4 regions of the Krasilnikovia sp. MM14-A1259 genome follow, and region 2 is predicted to be linked to each of the others. Evidence: riboswitches for the same ligand, from Rfam matches in the RefSeq annotation. Region 2 holds a riboswitch; each other region holds the start of a gene.

Region 1 (4,143 bases), 2.3 Mb from region 2:
CCACATTGTCGCCGCCGCAGCCGGCGAGCAGGGTGATCGCGAGGGCGGCAGAGGTCAGCAGGGCGGCGCTACGGCGCGAGGGGCGGTTCCACACCCCGACCAGGGTACGTCGACCCCGCCACGGCCGTCATGGGCACCGCAACGGCCGTCGTGAGCACCGTCGCTCGGCCCGGAGTGCTGCCGCCCGCGAGCCCGGAGTGCTGCCGCCTGCGAGCCCCGGACTGCTGCCGCCCGCGGGCCCGGCGTCAGGTCATGCCGCCACGGGTTCCGGCGCGGACACCGACGTTCCGGCGATGACCTGCGCGGCGGCCAGCCCGCACGCCCGGGTCGCGCCGTACGTCGCGACGTGCACCCCGCCGCTGATCGCGACCGGGACGCCCATCTCCACGACGATCGCGTCCGGGCGGACGGTGAGCGTGTGCGCGAGCGCCTCGGCGACCCACGGGTGGCGATGGGCGTCTCGGACCACGAGCACGAGCGGGCGCGCGCCCGCATCCGCGAGCACCACGGCGGCCGGATCGGGCACCCCGGCCAGGTCGTCGGCGTCGAGCCGGACCGCGGTCGTGCCGGGCAGCAGCTCGGCGAGGGGCCCGCCCACGCCCCACGGGGTCTCCAGGCCGACGGCGATGTTGCGCGGCGGGGCGAACTCGACCACGTGCGGCGCCTCGGTCAGCGGGAGCACGGGCGCCTGCGCCCGGACCGTGACCTTGACCGCACGGCGGGCGGCCGCGAAGCCGACCGCCGACCCCGTGACGGCCCCCGCCCCGTCCGTGCGACCGCCGCGGGCGGGAGCGCCGCCGGCGCCGGGCCTGTCATGGCCGGGCCCGGGAATGCCGGTCGGATTCGTGCCGGACGGGTTCCCGGGACGGGCGGCCGTGGTCCACGCGGCGAGGCGGCGGACCCGCGAGGCAGCGTCGTGCAGGCGTTCCTCACTGAGGTCACCGGCCCGGACCGCGGCCACGATGGCGTCGCGCAGCCGCACCGCGGTCTCCTCGTCGGCGTGGTCCCCGCCCACGCAGATCGCGTCGGCACCCGCGGCGAGCGCCAGCACGGCGGCGCCGGCCAGCCCGTACCGTCGGCGTACGCCGCGCATCTCGATGCCGTCGGTGACGATGAGGCCGGTGAAGCCCAGTTCCTCGCGCAGCAGTCCGGTGAGGATGCGCCGGCTCAGCGTCGCGGGCAGCTCCGGATCCCACGCGGGCACCAGCAGGTGGCCGGTCATGACGGCCTGCACCTCGGCGGCGATCGCGGCCCGGAACGGCAGCAGCTCGCACGCGTCCAGCTCGGCGCGGCTGCGGTCGATCACGGGCACGGCGTGGTGGGAGTCCACACTGGTGTCGCCGTGGCCCGGGAAGTGTTTCGCGCACGCGGCCACACCGGCGCGTTGCAGACCGGCAACGAACGCGGCGCCGTGCCGGGCGACCAACTGGGCGTCCGCGCCGAACGCGCGCACACCGATCACCGGATTGTCCGGATTGGAGTTGACGTCGGTGTCCGGCGCGTAGTTCAGGGTGACGCCCGCGGACGCGAGATCCAGCCCGAGGTCGTGGGCCACGGCCTCGGTGACCGCGATGTCGTCGACCGCGCCGAGCGCCAGGTTGCCGGGGCGCGAGCTGCCGTGGCGGGACTCCAGCCGGGTGACGTCGCCGGCCTCCTCGTCGATCGCCACGATGACGTCCGGCCGCTCCGCCCGCAGTTGCGCGGTCAGCGCCGCCACCTGGGCGGCCGACTCGACGTTGCGGGCGAACAGCGCCACGCCGCCCAGGCCCTCGGCGAGGCGGCGGCGCACCCAGTCCGGTGCGGTGGTGCCTACGAAGCCGGGCTGCAGCACGGCGGCGGCGAGCTCCGGCAGGTCCCCTTGTCGCGGCATGAGCCCCCGCACCTCCGGTGACGATCGACCACGCGCCTGCTGAACACCCGGCAACCGTCGTGGACGCGGCGGACGGACCAATGGTCACATCCCGCCCGCCTTCAGTCAACAAACCTTTCTATTACGGCGCCGCTAGAGTGCACGCCGTGAAGAGCTCCGTTCTGGCGACGTCCGGCGTGGACTGGTCCCAGGTACATGCCGTGCGGCTGCTCGGTGTCGCCCTCGCCGCGCTCATCCTGTTCTGGGCGATCCGCCGCATGTTCGGCGGCAAGTGAACTCCGACGCAAACGGCGAAGGCCGCCCCGGATCCGGGGCGGCCTTCACACCTACCTGTTCAGACGCCGACGCGTCCGTACTTGACGCGACCGGGCTCGAAGATCGCAGCCAGTTTCACCCGGCTGCCGGGCTTGGGGGCGTGCCACACCTTGCCGTGACCGGCATAGACCGCGACGTGGTAGGCGTGCCCGCCGCGAAGCCAGAACACCAGGTCACCGGGGCGCCGCTGGGATTTTGCGATCCGGTGGGTCTGCCTGTACTGGGCATTCGCGGTGCCGCCCAGCTTCAGCTTCGCCTGGCGGTACACATACCCCGCCAGACCTGAACAGTCGAACGCCGTGGGGCCGTGCGCCCCGAAGCGGTACGGCTTGCCCTTCTGCGCCTTGGCGTACGCGACGATCTGCAAGCCCCTTACCCGGGCCGCCGCGACCGCCCGGGCTGCCCGCAACCGGGCCGCCCGCGCCGCGGTGGCGCGGGCCTTGGCGGCGCGTTGCGCCGCGGTCAACCGCGCACCCGACCCGACGGCAACGGCCGCCGAGTCGCCCGACGCCGCCGAGGACGGCGCCGCTGTACTCAGGTTGACGGTGGTTACCAGCGCTGCGGCGATCCCGAACAGGGCGAGGCGACGCAGAACCGGCTGGTGACGGTGGAACATTCAGGCATCCTGATCCTTCAACCCGCGTGCGAGGTTAGCTGTCGGGTTAGGCCTTGAAGTGGCCCGTCGCGCGCTGCGCGACCACACCCCAAGCCGGTGTCCGGCACCGGCGCACTGGGTCCCCCGTTCCTGCCCATCGAAGTCACTGATAGGAGTCAGTCTTCGTTCGCACTTCCAGCGGGCAGGACTCCGCGGCCGGAAGCGGCGCCCCGAAATCGGGGTGCGCCTTACCGTCGGCATGCCGCCGGACCGGCTCAGCGCCACTGCCGTTGCAGGGACCTCGCGACTACCGAACCCGACGCGCGGGCCCGTACCTCGCGGGACATGGCGCGCCCAACAACCCCGGAAGTGGACGACCCGGACGCCAAACCGTGGCGTACGTCACACCCGGGTGCGCGGCTCGGCGGCGCAGTGAACCGGGACCCCGGCGGCAGAGGGTGCCTGCCCGTACGGTCGGCGACATACGCGGCGGGACCGGATGAGGATTCCGCCCAGCACACGGCGGGTACAGATCCCGTCCGTTCCGGCAGTCCAGGAGAATGTTCTCCCGGTCGCCGACAACCGTGGAAAGGACACCCGAGTGACGGACGAACCGATGTACGCCACGCTGGGATACACCGACGCGGAGTGGGGTCTGCTGACCGGCCTGCCGCAGTCGGTGCTGACCGCCGCCAGCGCCGCCACCCCCGACGGCGCCCGCAAGACCCGCGCCGAGAGCGCCGCCGGGCTCGACGAGATCGCGGACGCCCGCGCCAGCGCCAGCCCGCTGGTCGCCACGATCGCCGCGGCCGTGGTCGACCTCGCGGGCGACCCCGAGCGCGGCGAGGAACCGCCCGTCATCGCCCCGGACGACCCTGCCGCGTACGCCGCGGACGTGCTGCAGCGCGCGACGCAGGCCGCCGCGCTGCTGGCCGCGAAGGCCCCCGCCGCGGACGCGCAGACGTACCGGCACTGGCTGGTGGAGATCGCCGACTCGGTGGTCGGCGCGGCCACCACGGGCGGCGTGCTGGGCATCGGCGGCGAGACCGTGACCGAGAGCGAGCGCCGGTTCCGCACCGATCTGGCGACGGCCCTGGGGAACTGAGTCCGCGGGCCGGGGCCGGTCAGGCGATCGCTTCCTCCCCCATCTGGCCACGGCCCGTGACCACCGCATAGACCGAGCCCACCTGGGCCGCCGCCCGTTTCCACGAGTACGCCTGGCGGGCCCGGTCCACGGCGGCCGTCGCGTACGTGAAACGCCGCACCCGGTCCAGGATGAGCCGCCGCAGCGCGCTCCCGAGCGCCACGGGATCGCCCGGCGGCACGAGCACGCCGGTCAGGCCGTCCACGACCGTGTCGGCGA
Region 2 (4,143 bases):
CGCCTCGCTCTGCGGTCCGACCAGCACGGCCAACGCGGCGGCCGCGATCGCGGGCGCAACAACGACCGCGGTGCTGCGGTAGCTGCGGCGGTTGGGTGCGGCCAGGGCCACCATGCCGAGCGCGACCTGAGGTGCGAGGACAGATACCTCTGGCAGGCCGAGTGAGGTCGACGCGGCGGCGGCGAGCATCGCGGTCGTCATGGTGAGCGCGACCGCGACCACCCATCGGCCGTAGCCGGCCAGTGCGGCCAGCGGGGCAAGCAGCCAACTGATCCATGCCAGACCGGTGAGTGCGGCGGACGGCGTTGCCGGATCCCAGTCGGCGAAGCCGTTGGTGATGAGTCCTATGCCGGTCATCCAGACCGCCGCCAGCACGGTGGTCGTCATCAGGGCGAACGTGCCGGCGATAGGCAGGGCATCGGCGAGACCGAGGGCGTTGCGCGCCCGCAGGTGCTGGCGCAGGCCGCCGGTCATCAGGTCGACGACGTCACCGGGCCGGGGCCAGCGCTGGCCGTTCCGCGCGAGATCCATGTAGGTCTCGACGGTCTCGGCGCCGCGGTCGGCCCGGTCGGCGGCGGGGTACCAGCGCAGGAGTCTGGTGTAGCGCTCCCGCAGCACGGCCGTCATGCCAGGCCACCGGCGAGGCGTGTACGGGTCGGCGCGGTCGCCGGTCGCGGTGCCCGAGCGGCGTCGAGGCGGCTGGTCGCGGCCTCGACGGCGCGGCGCATGCGTTCGGTCTCGGTGCGCAGCAGCGTGGTTCCCTGGTCGGTCAGGCGATAGTACTTGCGGGCGCGGCCGTCGATGATTTCGCTGCGGTCCAGCGTCACCAGTCCGTCGTCGGCGAGCCGGTCGAGGGAGCCGTACAGCGTGCCGGGCCGCAGCGACAGCCGACCCTGCGACAACTCGGTGACCTCGAGGATCAGGCCGTAGCCGTGCATGGGCCCCTTGGCCAGGGCGGTCAGGATCAGGAACGTTGGCTCCTGGAGCGGCGTCTTCACGGCGCACAAGATATCGGCGCGAGGATACCTTCGCAAGGAAGATATCCTCGGGATGTGAGCCGGCCTGGCCGAAAAGACGCCCGCAGCGGGCGTCGGTCTCCGAGCCGCGCCGATGCAGCTGACGGCTCCCGCCGACACCAATGGTGAACGGTTGGTCACTGTCCGTGCATGCGACTACGCGGGCAACGTCGGGCAGCGCACGACGGTGGTCCGCTTCGACACCTTGTCCCCGCAGGTCTCGATCGTCTCGCCGGGCCAGGGCGCGGTGCTGCGCAATCCCGTGGACATCGTCGTCACCACGGACCCGGACGTCACCGCGGTAACGGCCTCGGGTGGTGTCCCGATGATCCGCCAGCCGGGCACCAACCTCTGGAAAGCGACAATCCACGTCACGGAATTCGAGGGCGTGTTCTCAATCGACGCGCAGGACGCCGCGGGCAACATCGGCTCAGCGAATTGGTACGGCCGGATCGATGACTCGGGCCCGACCGTCGCGACTGTCACGCCGGCACGCCAGGCGCGGCTGCAAGGCACCTTCACCACGACGCTCAGCGACGTCCAGGACGTGTCGGGGGTGGCGAGGGCGGAACTCTGGTCGAACGGCAGGTACGTCGGCGTGGACACTGCCGCGCCCTACTCACTGCCGGTCAAGACCGGCACCTACAGCGGAACACCAAGAATCGGCCCAGGACGACGAAGGTGCAGGTCCGGGCGTAACGACAAGGTCGGCAACGTGCGCTATGCGAGCACCCGCACCTGGTACCGGGGCTGAAATCCCAGTAGTCGTTGACGTCAGAGCTCCACTTCAGACCAATTCGTCCCGGATCGACTCCAGGTCGAAGATGCGTACGGGTGGCTGACCACGGCCCGTGCCGTGCCACAGGTGGGCCGGCAGGGTTGCCAGCAACACCACGCGCAGCTCCTCGTGCCGACTGAACTTCGCATGCATCGCGTCGCGCATCACCGCATGTTTGCGCTCGTCCCACTGCCGCAGCTGGGCGGCGTCCAACAGCACAAGCTTGCGGTTCCTCCGCGCCGTCGCACCATCGCCACGCGCCAGATCGGTGCCGCTCTCCACGGCAAACCCCTTGGCCAGCTCCGGATCCACCAAGGCGATCTTCGCCGCCTGGAACGCGTGCTCGACCGTACGATACGTACGCTCGCCAAGCGTGATGTCGGCCGGCCAGAAGTTCGACAGCATCCGTCGCCAATGCTGCACGCCCGCCAGCGCGGCATAGCGGGCCGGGTCGGCAACCTGCTCGTGGACTCCCTGCCCGGGCGGCGGGTCGGCGGATCCGGAGAAAAAGTACAAGCGATCCTCAGTCGTGTTCACGCCCGGCACGCTACGGCCTGGGTACGACAGAAACACCGCACGAGCGCAGCGACACAGCTCCCGGAAAACACCACCACCGGGAAACCGCCGACCAGTACGAAAGTCCTGGTCCGCCCACACATGGCGCGGACAATCGCGACAGCCGTCCACGCGGTATTTCGACGTTCGCCAACCTCTCGGCGGCGATGTCCGTTAGCCGATGCCGGATCCGGGCGGCCGGGAGGTCTGGCAACAAGAGACCGATCTCACGATCAGGCCGGATTTCGTTGCCGCACCGTGATTTCCGTGGCTAGCGTCGCCACGTCCGCCAATGCGGGCCCCGTGGACGATAACGCCGAATCCAGGCCGTCGTAGCTCGGGCATTCCTCAACCAGGCCTGGAGCGGGGGACCCATACGTTCCTCGGCGCGCTGCAGCGCGCCTCGGGGTGAAGCCGCACTTTGCGGCCGGGCAACTCAGCCCGAACCCGACAGCTGACCTCGCAGGCGTGGAGGTTCTCTGTCATGGCACAGTTCCGAAAGCCCGCCCGCCTGATGCTGGGCGTGATCGCGGCCGGTGTCACCGGCACCGTGGCCCTGCTCGGGCCCGCCGCTCCGGCGTCCGCGTCCAGCGTCAATTGGGACGCCATCGCAAAGTGCGAGTCCGGCGGCAGGTGGCATGTCAACACCGGTAACGGCTACTACGGTGGGCTGCAGTTCAGCCGCGGCACCTGGGCCGGACACGGCGGCACGAAGTACGCCGGCACCGCCGACAAGGCCACTCGGGAGCAGCAGATCGCGGTCGCCGAGCATGTCCTGCGCTCCCAGGGCATCCACGCATGGCCGGTGTGTGGCGCGAAGGCGGGCTCCTCGACGCCACACCGGACGGCCGCGCACAAGGCCGGCAAGGCACATCGCGCGCACAAGGCGCCCCGGGCCCACAAGGCACATCGGGCCCACAAGGCCCAGGCCCACGGGCGGGTCCACATCGTACGTGTTGGCGAGACGCTGGCGTCGATCGCGGAGAAGCACCACATCAAGGGCGGCTGGCGCACGCTGTTCAAACTGAACCGCGGTGTTCTGGGCGGCAACCCGCACCTGATCCGTCCGGGCCAGCACCTGGCCCTGTGATCGTGGACGGCCGCCCTGGCATATCCGGCCGGGGCGGCCGTCCACGTCACCGGCCGGGGATGCCCGCGACGCCGGCCGTGATCGCCGGTTCGACCCGGACCGCGCATGCGGTGCAGCCAAGCGTCCACACGCTCAATGGTCCGGCGAGATGCCTGCACGCCGGGTGTCACCTGCGCGGCTCACCGGTCGACCCGCAGGCCGCCGACAACCGCGAGCAGAAGCGACTCGCCGAGCCGGTCGCGGTACCTGAACACCTCCGCCGACGGCGGCCCACCGGTGCTGCTCAACAGGAGCTCGACGGACACGACGTTGTGCCCAACCAGGGCACGCTCGGACAGCACCGTCGACACCACCGCCAAGGTGCGGACCCGCCCGGTGATGGTGAAGTCGGTGCGATACGCGGGATACGACACGACCGGGGCGGCCCCTCGCACGTACCCGCCCTCCAACACGCCGGTGTCAGCCACCGGCGACGGGATGGTGAGGTGCGCGCACCGGTCAACCAACTCCTGATCGCTTCGGAAGTCACGGACCGGCGTCACATACGACGTGATGCCGAGAGTGACCGTCACCTCCGGGTGGGGGCCCACCGAAATCTTGTACTTCTGCGCGGCGTCCACAGTGTGGGGACGCGTTCGCTCAGCCGCTGCCTGGCGGACGAGCGTCGCACGGCACGTCTCTGGCCGTACTGGGGGGATCGTCCC
Region 3 (4,143 bases), 5.5 Mb from region 2:
CGGAGGAGAAGGCCCGCAACTTCGCGTACTACGACGCCCGGACCGTGCGGGACTCGTCACTGTCCGCGTGCGTCCAAGCGGTCCTTGCCGCCGAGGTGGGGCACCTGGAACTGGCCCACGACTACCTGGGCGAGGCCGCCCTGATGGACCTGCACGACCTGCACCGCAACGCCCGCGACGGGGTGCACGTGGCGTCCCTGGCGGGCTCGTGGATCACGCTGGTCGCCGGCCTGGGCGGGATGCGCGACTTCAACGGTCAGCTCTCGTTCGCGCCGCGGCTGCCGAGCCGGATCAACCGGCTGGACTTCTCGCTGCTGTGGCACGGCAAGCGGCTGCGGGTGGACGTGACGCCGGAGGAGGTGACGTACTCGCTGCGCAACGGCGGCGGCGCCGCCCGGCTGGAGCTGGTGCATCACGGCAAGGAGATCGAGGTGACCCAGGTCAAGCCGGTGACCGTACCGATCCCGCCGGCCCCGCCGGTCGGCTCCGCGCCGCAGCAGCCCGCGGGCCGGGCGCCGGTGCGCCGGGCCAACGCCAACGGCTGAGTGCGGTCACGCGAACGGCCCCCGTCCACCGGACGGGGGCCGTTTCCGCGTGCGGTCAGAGCAACGACACGTGTACGTGGTCGGTGTGTGCGCTCGGTCCGTGGTAGGTGTGCCAGCCGGTGGCCGGGAACCAGATCTGCTTGAACCAGATGACGTAGTAGATCCCGAGCCGGTCCGCGTTGCGGACCAGGAACGCCATGAGGTTGTTGCCGTAGTTCTTCATGTCCGCGTTGTGCGCGACCGAGAATCCCTTGTCCTGCAGCGACCAGTCGCAGGCGCGGCCCTTCGGATGCTCGAACGGGCCCCCGTCGCGGTGACAGCCGACGAACCGGTCGAAGCCCGCCTTCTTCACCTCTTTGTAGAGGTGGAACGTGCGCGGGGTGATGCATCCGTTGGTCGTGGGGTCGTTGACCGTGCACGCCTCGGGGGAGAATCCGCCGTCGGAGTTGCGCGGGGCGGGGGCGGCCTCCGGTGACTTGGCCACGACGAACCCGCCGGTGAGGCTCTCGCCGCCGACCAGCGCGAGCGCCTTGTCGGCGGTCTCCTTCTGCTTCTTCATCGCGGCGAGGTTCTGCTGCTGCGACTTGATCTCGGCGTCCAGCCGCTCCTTGGTCGAGGTGACCTCGTCGATCGCGCTGTTCAGCTCGTGAAGCTTCTCGTCGTTGATCGAGTTGATCTCTTCGAGCGAGATGGCCTTCTTGAGGAAGGAGTCGGAGCTGTTCGAGTTGAGCAGGTAGCTCATGCCCGACAGGTTCCCGGTGCGGTACTGCTGCCCGGCGACCGCGCCGACCTCGGGGAGCAGAACGTCCCGCTTGGCCTCGGCGTTCTTCACGTCGATGGCGAGCGCCAGCTGGGCCTTCGTCGACTTCGCCACGGCGGCCTTGGCGGCGACGAAGCGACGGTTGGTCGACTCCATCACCTCGTTGAGCAGCGGGGGGTCCGTGCCCTCGTCCGGCGAGGCGGTGCCGCTGCCCGGCTCCGCGCTGGCCGGGGCGGCCGGGGCGGCGAGCATCGTCAGCGCGACGAGCGGTGCCAGGGCTACGGTCAGCCACCGGCGGTGTCTAGCCGTCATTCTCTTCCTTCCACGTGACCACCGACCGGGTTAGCTGACGGGTTCGGGACGGAAGCGATCCCTACCGCGCGGGTGGCGCGGATTCACCCCACAAACGTGGTTCCCCGGCTCGCCCGAAGGCGATTAGGTGGTGGCCTGCCGGCACCTTTGGGGGTGGTGCCTTCCTGGCAAGACCGGCGGCCAGCTTACCTGACGAATCATCTAGACAGCCGGTGCCAGATGCGTTACCGGGCAACAACTTTCCGTGACTCACCCAGGGGAATCGCCGGTTCCGTGGCCGTAACGCCGGTCAATGTGAATCGTTGCGCTTCTCTCACTTCGTGACGCGTTGTCAGCGCGCGATAACTGAACGTGTGACCCCTGTCGAATCCCGCGCGAGTAGGTATTCTTCGACACGGTCTCCGTTTCATAACGGCGTCAGGAAAGGCGCCGGCGGAAACCACCGCCTAATCGCCCGCGGGCGAGCCGGGGAACCACGTTCGTTGGGGTGAATCCGCGCCACCGCGCGGTAGGGGCCACTTCCGTCCCGAACCCGTCAGCTAACCCGGTCGGCGGTCGACGGAAGGAACGCACGTGCGGCACACCCCTGCCCGCCGGCTGTGGGCGACGCTGTTGGCCCTGCTGGTCGTCGTGTCCGTACCGGTCGTCACCGGTTCGGCGGCCTCGGCGGCACCCCGGCCGCTGGCCGCGCCCGGCGACGACGAAGGCGGCACCAAATCCCTCACCGACGCGCTCGATGCTGCGTCCCGTGGCTTCGTCGACGCCAGGGACGCACTGGCCAAGTCCAAGCAGCGGCAGCAGGAACTGGCCGCGGCGCTGCAGAAACTCGACGTCGAGCTCGGCCCGCAGCAGGCCGCGCTGGACGAGATCGCGCAGCAGACGTACCGGACGGGGCGGCTCGGGCCGATGAGCGCGCTGCTCACGGCGTCCGACTCGCACACCCTGCTGGACCGGGCCGACGCTCTGCGGTCGTACGGGGTCCGGCAGGAGGAGGCGATGCACAACCTGAAGCAGACCCGCGACGGTCAGGCCCAGGCGAAGCTGGAGATCGACGCCGCGATCCGCGACCAGCAGAAGCAGCTCAACGTCATGGCCCGGCGCAAGGCCCAGGCCGAGGCCGCGCTCAAGGCCGCGGGCGGCGGCCAGGACGTCGAGGGACCGACCGGCGGCAACAGCACCAAATCCGCCACGGCTCCCCGCAACCTGGGCACCGGCTGCACGGTTGACGACCCGACCACCACCGGCTGCATCACGCCCCGCCTGCTCTTCGCCATGCAGCAGGCGCAGAGTGCGGGCTTCAACCACTTCGTGGCGTGCTTCCGGCACCAGAGCTTCGGGGAGCACCCGAAGGGCCGGGCCTGCGACTTCGCCGCCGACAAGGGCGGCTTCGGCGGGGTGGCCTCCGGTGCCAGCCGCGACTACGGCGACCGGCTGGCGAACTTCTTCATCGGCAACGCCGACCGGCTCAACGTGCTGTACGTCATCTGGTTCCGCCGGATCTGGCTGCCCAGCAGCGGCTGGAAGGCGTACACCCGGGGCAACGGGGACCCGTCGAGCGACCACACCAACCACGTGCACCTGTCGGTGCGCTGATCGGCGCGGGAGTACGGGGACTACCGGCGCATGTAGTCCTCGTACTCCTTCAGCACGTCCTCGGTGGGGCCGTCGGCGCGGATGAGGCCGGACTCCAGCCAGATCGAGCGCTCACAGGTGTCGCGGATCGACTGCTCGCTGTGGCTCACCAGGAACACCGTGCCGGCCTCCTCGCGCAGGTCGCGGACCCGCTGCTCGCTGCGGCGGCGGAACTTGGCGTCGCCGGTGGCCAGCGCCTCGTCGATGAGCAGCACATCGTGCTTCTTGGCGGCCGCGATGGAGAAGCGCAGCCGGGCCGCCATGCCGGAGGAGTACGTCTTCATCGGCAGGGAGCCGAAGTCGCCGCGCTCGTTGATGCCGGAGAACTCGATGATCTCGGCGGTCTTCTCCTTCACCTCGGCCGGGCTCATGCCCATCGCGAGGCAGCCCAGCACGACGTTGCGCTCGCCGGGCAGGTCGTTCATCAGCGCCGCGTTGACGCCGAGCAGTGACGGCTGACCCGCCGCGTAGATCTCGCCCCGGTCCACCGGCAGCAGCCCGGCGATCGCCCGCAGCAGGGTCGACTTGCCGGAGCCGTTGCTGCCGATGAGCCCGATCGCCTCCCCCTTGTACGCGACGAAGCTCACGCCCTTGACCGCGTGGACCTCGCGGACGGCGCCGGACTTCTGGCCGGTGATGATCCGCTTGAAGCTGGCCACGGGGGTGTTCGTGCCCTGGCCGGCGGCGCCGTAGATCCGGTAGACGATGTGTGCGTCGTCCGCGATGACGGTGGGCACCCGCTCGGTTGTCTCAGCCACGGCCGTATCCGTTCTCCCCGCGCCAGAAGTAGACGAACCCGCCGATGCCGACGAGCAGCGCCCACACGATCGACTGGATCCACAGGCGCATGGGCGGGCTTGCCAGCTGGACGTTCTCCATCAGCGCGTGCCGCAT
Region 4 (4,143 bases), 6.8 Mb from region 2:
CGCTCCACCTGGGCGTACCGGCCGGCGACAGAGGCGACCGAGGCGAGCCGGGGGACGGCCTCGATGGGACGGACCCCGAACTCCGCGGCCACGGCCAGCGCGGTGGCGGCGTTGCCCAGGTTGACGTGGCCGGGCAGTTGCAGCTTGACCAGGTGCCAGTCGCCGCGGGGGTCGAGCACGCCGTCGTCCTCGACGCGCCATTGGGGCTGCGGCCGGCGCAACGCGCACCCGGTGCACCGCCAGTCGCCGCCCTCGCGGTGGATGGCGGAGCCGCACTCGGGGCAGACCCAGGAGTCGTCGTGCCAGCGCTGCCCGGCGCTGAACCAGGTGACGTGGGGGCTGCCCACGGCGGCCCAGACGACCATCGGGTCGTCGGCGTTCGCGACGACGTGGGCGTCCGGGTGGGCGGCCAGCGCGGTGCGCCACAGCTGCGCCATCATCGCCACTTCCTTCGCCCGGTCGAGCTGGTCGCGGGAGAGGTTGAGCAGCGCGATCACCCGCGGCGTGGTCGCCTCGATGACCCGGGCCAGATAGTGCTCGTCCACCTCCAGCACCGCGAACGGGGTGGCCCCGGCCTTGGCCAGGGCCGAGGTGTGCCCGGTGGGCATGTTGGCGCCGAACGAGTTGGTGGCGACCGGCCCGAGCACGCCGAGGGCGGCGGCGGCGAGGCGGGTGGTGGTCGTCTTGCCGTTGGTGCCCGACACGAGCGCGATGGCGCGGCCCGCGGCGAGATGTGCCAGCAGGTCGGGGTCGATCTTGAGGCCGATCCAGCCGCCGATGACCGAGCCGTCGCCGCGTCCCGCCGCCCGTGAAAGCGCGGCCGCGGTACGCGACACGGAGCTCGCGACCTTGGCCCGCAAGGGCATCTTCCCGTCCGTCACGCAGGCGAGGGTACCGGAGCCGGGCACTACGTGGAGTGGTCGTCCGGCCCGTCCGCTCCGTGACGGATCTCGTGCTTTCGGTGGACTGCCGGATCGGCCGGGTGGCGTCCGCAATGGTCTTTTTGGGAGGCTTGGCGCCAGAAACGGGGGAGTCCATCCTGGAGCATGATCGGCCGTCGTGGTGCTTTTTGTGTGTTCTGATTCACCCGTAACCATCACCCACTGGTAATCACAAGGCAACGCTGTGTGGCGGCATTTGTCGCGCCGTTGCCATAACCGGACACGCGCCAGCGTGCCAATATCTTCTGTTAACGATCTTGATCCAGCGTTGAACTTCGAATTCGGCTAGGAAGGTTTCTGGTGGTGAGCGATCGCTCGCCGCTCGTGTCGAACCGAGCCACGCCGAGCCCTGCCCCGGCCCGGGCGACACGACCATGCACCGCGCGACCACACACAAGGCAATGGGGGGCAGGGACGGGGGACCCAATTCCGGTCCGCTCGGTGCTTCCGCCGGTTCGGCGGGGGTGCCGGACCTCGGGGTGAAGCCGCCAACGGCGGCCGGGCAACCTTCCCGCCCGAACCCGACAGCTAACCTCGCAGGCGTGCCGGAGGGAACTCTCTACCGTGCACGAACGTCGTTCGAGCCGGGGCCGCCGCATGTCCGTCGGTACCGGCACCCTAGCGTTGTCCCTGGGTCTCTGCCTCTGCGCCGGCCAGCTGGTCACCACGCCGGCCGCCGCGGCAGCCGCCACCAGCACCGCCACCAACCTGGCGGCCTCGGAGGCGGTGACGCCCAGGATCACCGATCGGGTCAACAAGAGCACGATCAAGTGGGGCCAGGCCGTCTACGTGACGGCGACGGTGATCGACCCGGGTACCGGCCAGGCCGTGACCACGGGCTCGGTACGCCTGCAGGCCAAGCGCAACGGCAAGTGGCAGACCCTGGTCACCCGCGGGCTGGGTGCCAACGGGTCCGCCGCGTTCAAGACGACTCCCAGCTCGACCACCTGGTTGCGCACGGAGTTCACCGGGGCGGGCAGCTACCGCGGTACGGCCACCCGGGCTGTCAAGATCAATGTGACGTCCAGCGGGGCGAAGATCCTGGCCGAGGCTGAACGGCACCGCGGTGCGCGGTACCGGTTCGGCGCCTCGGGTCCCCGGGTCTTCGACTGCTCGGGCTACACGAAGTACGTGTACAAGAAGGCCGCCGGCAAGAACCTGCCGCACACGGCCAACGCGCAGCAGCGCGTCGGCACGGCGGTCAGCAAGTCCGACGCGCAGGTCGGTGACCTGATCGTCTTCCGTTCCGGCTCGCACGGCTACCACGCGGCCATCTACGCCGGTGGGGGCTACATGTGGGACTCGCCGCACTCCGGCGCCACGGTGGGCAAGCACAAGATCTGGAGCAAGAACTACGTCGTGCGGCGCGTCGCCGTGTGAGGTAGCGGTACCTCCTGCATCACGACATCAGTGGGGCGTGACCCGGTTCGGGTCACGCCCCACTGTCGTTGCCGGCCCTCCACTTTCCTCCCCGCGCCGCGATCCGAGGGGCTGTGCAACCCCCGAACGTCTGGATTCGCGGGGATTTCGTGCCCGACTGCGCCGCATGTCGGAAACATGATCTGCCCGATCGGGCGCTCGGCCCTCCACCGCGCCTCCATGTGTCTGACGTGCGCTTTCGTCTGCGAACCGGGCTCGCGAAACGCGGCATTCCGGTTGCGGGTGGAGGGAAGTGGAGTAAGGTGGAGCGCATTGGCAGGCCGAGTTGGGACCGGCTCCAGGTGGACATGACACCCCTTGGGTGAGATGGCACCAGCGGGCGGCTCCCCGGAGGACTTGCCGGCCCGAGCGAAACGGCGGACCGCGAAACCGCCTGGGGGCAGGGGGTAAGGGCCGATGTTCCTCGGCACGCACACCCCGCGCCTCGACGACAAGGGCCGGCTGATCCTCCCGGCGAAGTTCCGGGACGAGCTGGCGGGAGGTGTCGTGATCACCAAGGGGCAGGAGCGCTGTCTCTACGTCTTCCCGATGCCTGAGTTCCAGCGGATCGCGGGGCAACTGCGCGAGCAGCCGGTGACGCACAAGGCGGCCCGGGCGTACAGCCGGGTCTTCTTCGCGAGCGCGCACGACGAGGTCCCCGACAAACAGGGGCGGGTCACCATCCCCGCGCACCTGCGCGAGTATGCGGGACTCCACCGCGAGCTCGTGGTGATCGGGGCCAGCACGCGGGTGGAGATCTGGGACAAGCAGTCCTGGGAGCAGTACCTCTCGGCGAGTGAGGACGAATTCGCCGACATCGAGGAGGGGGTGCTGCCCGGCGGACTGTAGGGCGCCACCGGGTGCGGGCCGTGCAGGCGGCTCGGACGTCGCTGCCGCCGTACTGCGAGATCTCCAGCCGCTCCCGCTCCTGGCGCCTCTTCCCCGGCGCCAGGCGCGTGTCCGGGGTCGGGCGCGCCCACACGTCAGGGCACGAGCGGATGGGGATCTGGCGGTACGGAAGACGACCGGGCAACCGGGTGGACGTGGAAAAGAGCAGGGCAATGGGGGTCGACATGGGGGAGCTTCGCGGCACGCACGTGCCGGTGCTGCTCGAGCGCTGTCTTGAGCTGCTCGCTCCCGCCCTCGACCGTCCGCACGCCGTCCACGTCGACTTCACGCTGGGACTGGGCGGGCACGCCGAGGCCGTGCTCGACCGGTATCCGAACGTGGTCCTCATCGGACTGGACCGCGACCGGGAGGCGCTCGCGCACGCCCGGCACCGGCTGTCCCGCTTCGCCGACCGTACGCATCTGATCCATGCGGTCTACGACGAGCTGCCGGACGTGCTCGCGGATCTCGACCTGGCGTCGTTCCACAGTGGCCTGTTCGACCTGGGCGTCTCGTCGCTCCAGCTCGACGAGCCCGACCGCGGGTTCGCCTACGCCCGGGACGCGCCGCTGGACATGCGGATGGACCAGAGCCGCGGCACCACGGCCGAGGAGGTCGTCAACGGGTACGAGCCCGCCGAACTGGTCCGCATCCTGCGGCAGTACGGCGAGGAGAAGTTCGCGTCCCGCATCGTCTCGGCGATCGTGCGGGAGCGGGCGAAGGACCGGATCACGTCCTCGGCGCGACTTGCCGACCTCGTCCGGGACGCGATCCCGGCCGCCGCGCGGCGTACGGGGGGCAATCCCGCGAAGAGGACGTTTCAAGCGCTACGGATAGAGGTAAACGGCGAGCTTGTCGCGCTGGAGGGGGCCGTACCGGCCGCCTTGGACCTGTT

What was found. Region 2 has a riboswitch for cyclic di-AMP ahead of ACMCNK_RS01240 (transglycosylase family protein). Riboswitches for the same ligand answer to the same signal wherever they lie in the genome.
Region 1: another riboswitch for cyclic di-AMP. It lies ahead of ACMCNK_RS10715 (C40 family peptidase); the one in region 2 lies ahead of ACMCNK_RS01240 (transglycosylase family protein).
Region 3: another riboswitch for cyclic di-AMP. It lies ahead of ACMCNK_RS25685 (coiled-coil domain-containing protein); the one in region 2 lies ahead of ACMCNK_RS01240 (transglycosylase family protein).
Region 4: another riboswitch for cyclic di-AMP. It lies ahead of ACMCNK_RS32005 (C40 family peptidase); the one in region 2 lies ahead of ACMCNK_RS01240 (transglycosylase family protein).

Annotation. Positions count from the first base shown of each region.
Region 1 is NZ_BAAGAJ010000002.1:2,449,377-2,453,519, forward strand. It holds gene ACMCNK_RS10700 (hypothetical protein) at 1-94, opposite strand, end outside; gene ACMCNK_RS10705 (glycoside hydrolase family 3 protein) at 251-1,870, opposite strand; gene ACMCNK_RS10710 (hypothetical protein) at 2,017-2,145, shown strand; gene ACMCNK_RS10715 (C40 family peptidase) at 2,205-2,801, opposite strand; cyclic di-AMP (ydaO/yuaA leader) riboswitch at 2,811-2,972, opposite strand; gene ACMCNK_RS10720 (hypothetical protein) at 3,382-3,885, shown strand; gene ACMCNK_RS10725 (glycosyltransferase) at 3,905-4,143, opposite strand, start outside.
Region 2 is NZ_BAAGAJ010000002.1:170,571-174,713, forward strand. It holds gene ACMCNK_RS01220 (hypothetical protein) at 1-627, opposite strand, end outside; gene ACMCNK_RS01225 (PadR family transcriptional regulator) at 624-998, opposite strand; gene ACMCNK_RS01230 (Ig-like domain-containing protein) at 1,150-1,770, shown strand; gene ACMCNK_RS01235 (NADAR family protein) at 1,804-2,331, opposite strand; cyclic di-AMP (ydaO/yuaA leader) riboswitch at 2,654-2,828, shown strand; gene ACMCNK_RS01240 (transglycosylase family protein) at 2,834-3,439, shown strand; gene ACMCNK_RS01245 (hypothetical protein) at 3,619-4,143, opposite strand, start outside.
Region 3 is NZ_BAAGAJ010000002.1:5,673,446-5,677,588, forward strand. It holds gene ACMCNK_RS25680 (glycoside hydrolase family 65 protein) at 1-545, shown strand, start outside; gene ACMCNK_RS25685 (coiled-coil domain-containing protein) at 601-1,617, opposite strand; cyclic di-AMP (ydaO/yuaA leader) riboswitch at 1,620-1,757, opposite strand; cyclic di-AMP (ydaO/yuaA leader) riboswitch at 2,051-2,187, shown strand; gene ACMCNK_RS25690 (coiled-coil domain-containing protein) at 2,191-3,210, shown strand; gene ACMCNK_RS25695 (ABC transporter ATP-binding protein) at 3,231-4,007, opposite strand; gene ACMCNK_RS25700 (ABC transporter permease) at 4,000-4,143, opposite strand, start outside.
Region 4 is NZ_BAAGAJ010000002.1:7,019,409-7,023,551, forward strand. It holds gene ACMCNK_RS32000 (MurT ligase domain-containing protein) at 1-866, opposite strand, end outside; cyclic di-AMP (ydaO/yuaA leader) riboswitch at 1,380-1,499, shown strand; gene ACMCNK_RS32005 (C40 family peptidase) at 1,539-2,321, shown strand; gene mraZ (division/cell wall cluster transcriptional repressor MraZ) at 2,778-3,209, shown strand; gene rsmH (16S rRNA (cytosine(1402)-N(4))-methyltransferase RsmH) at 3,434-4,143, shown strand, end outside.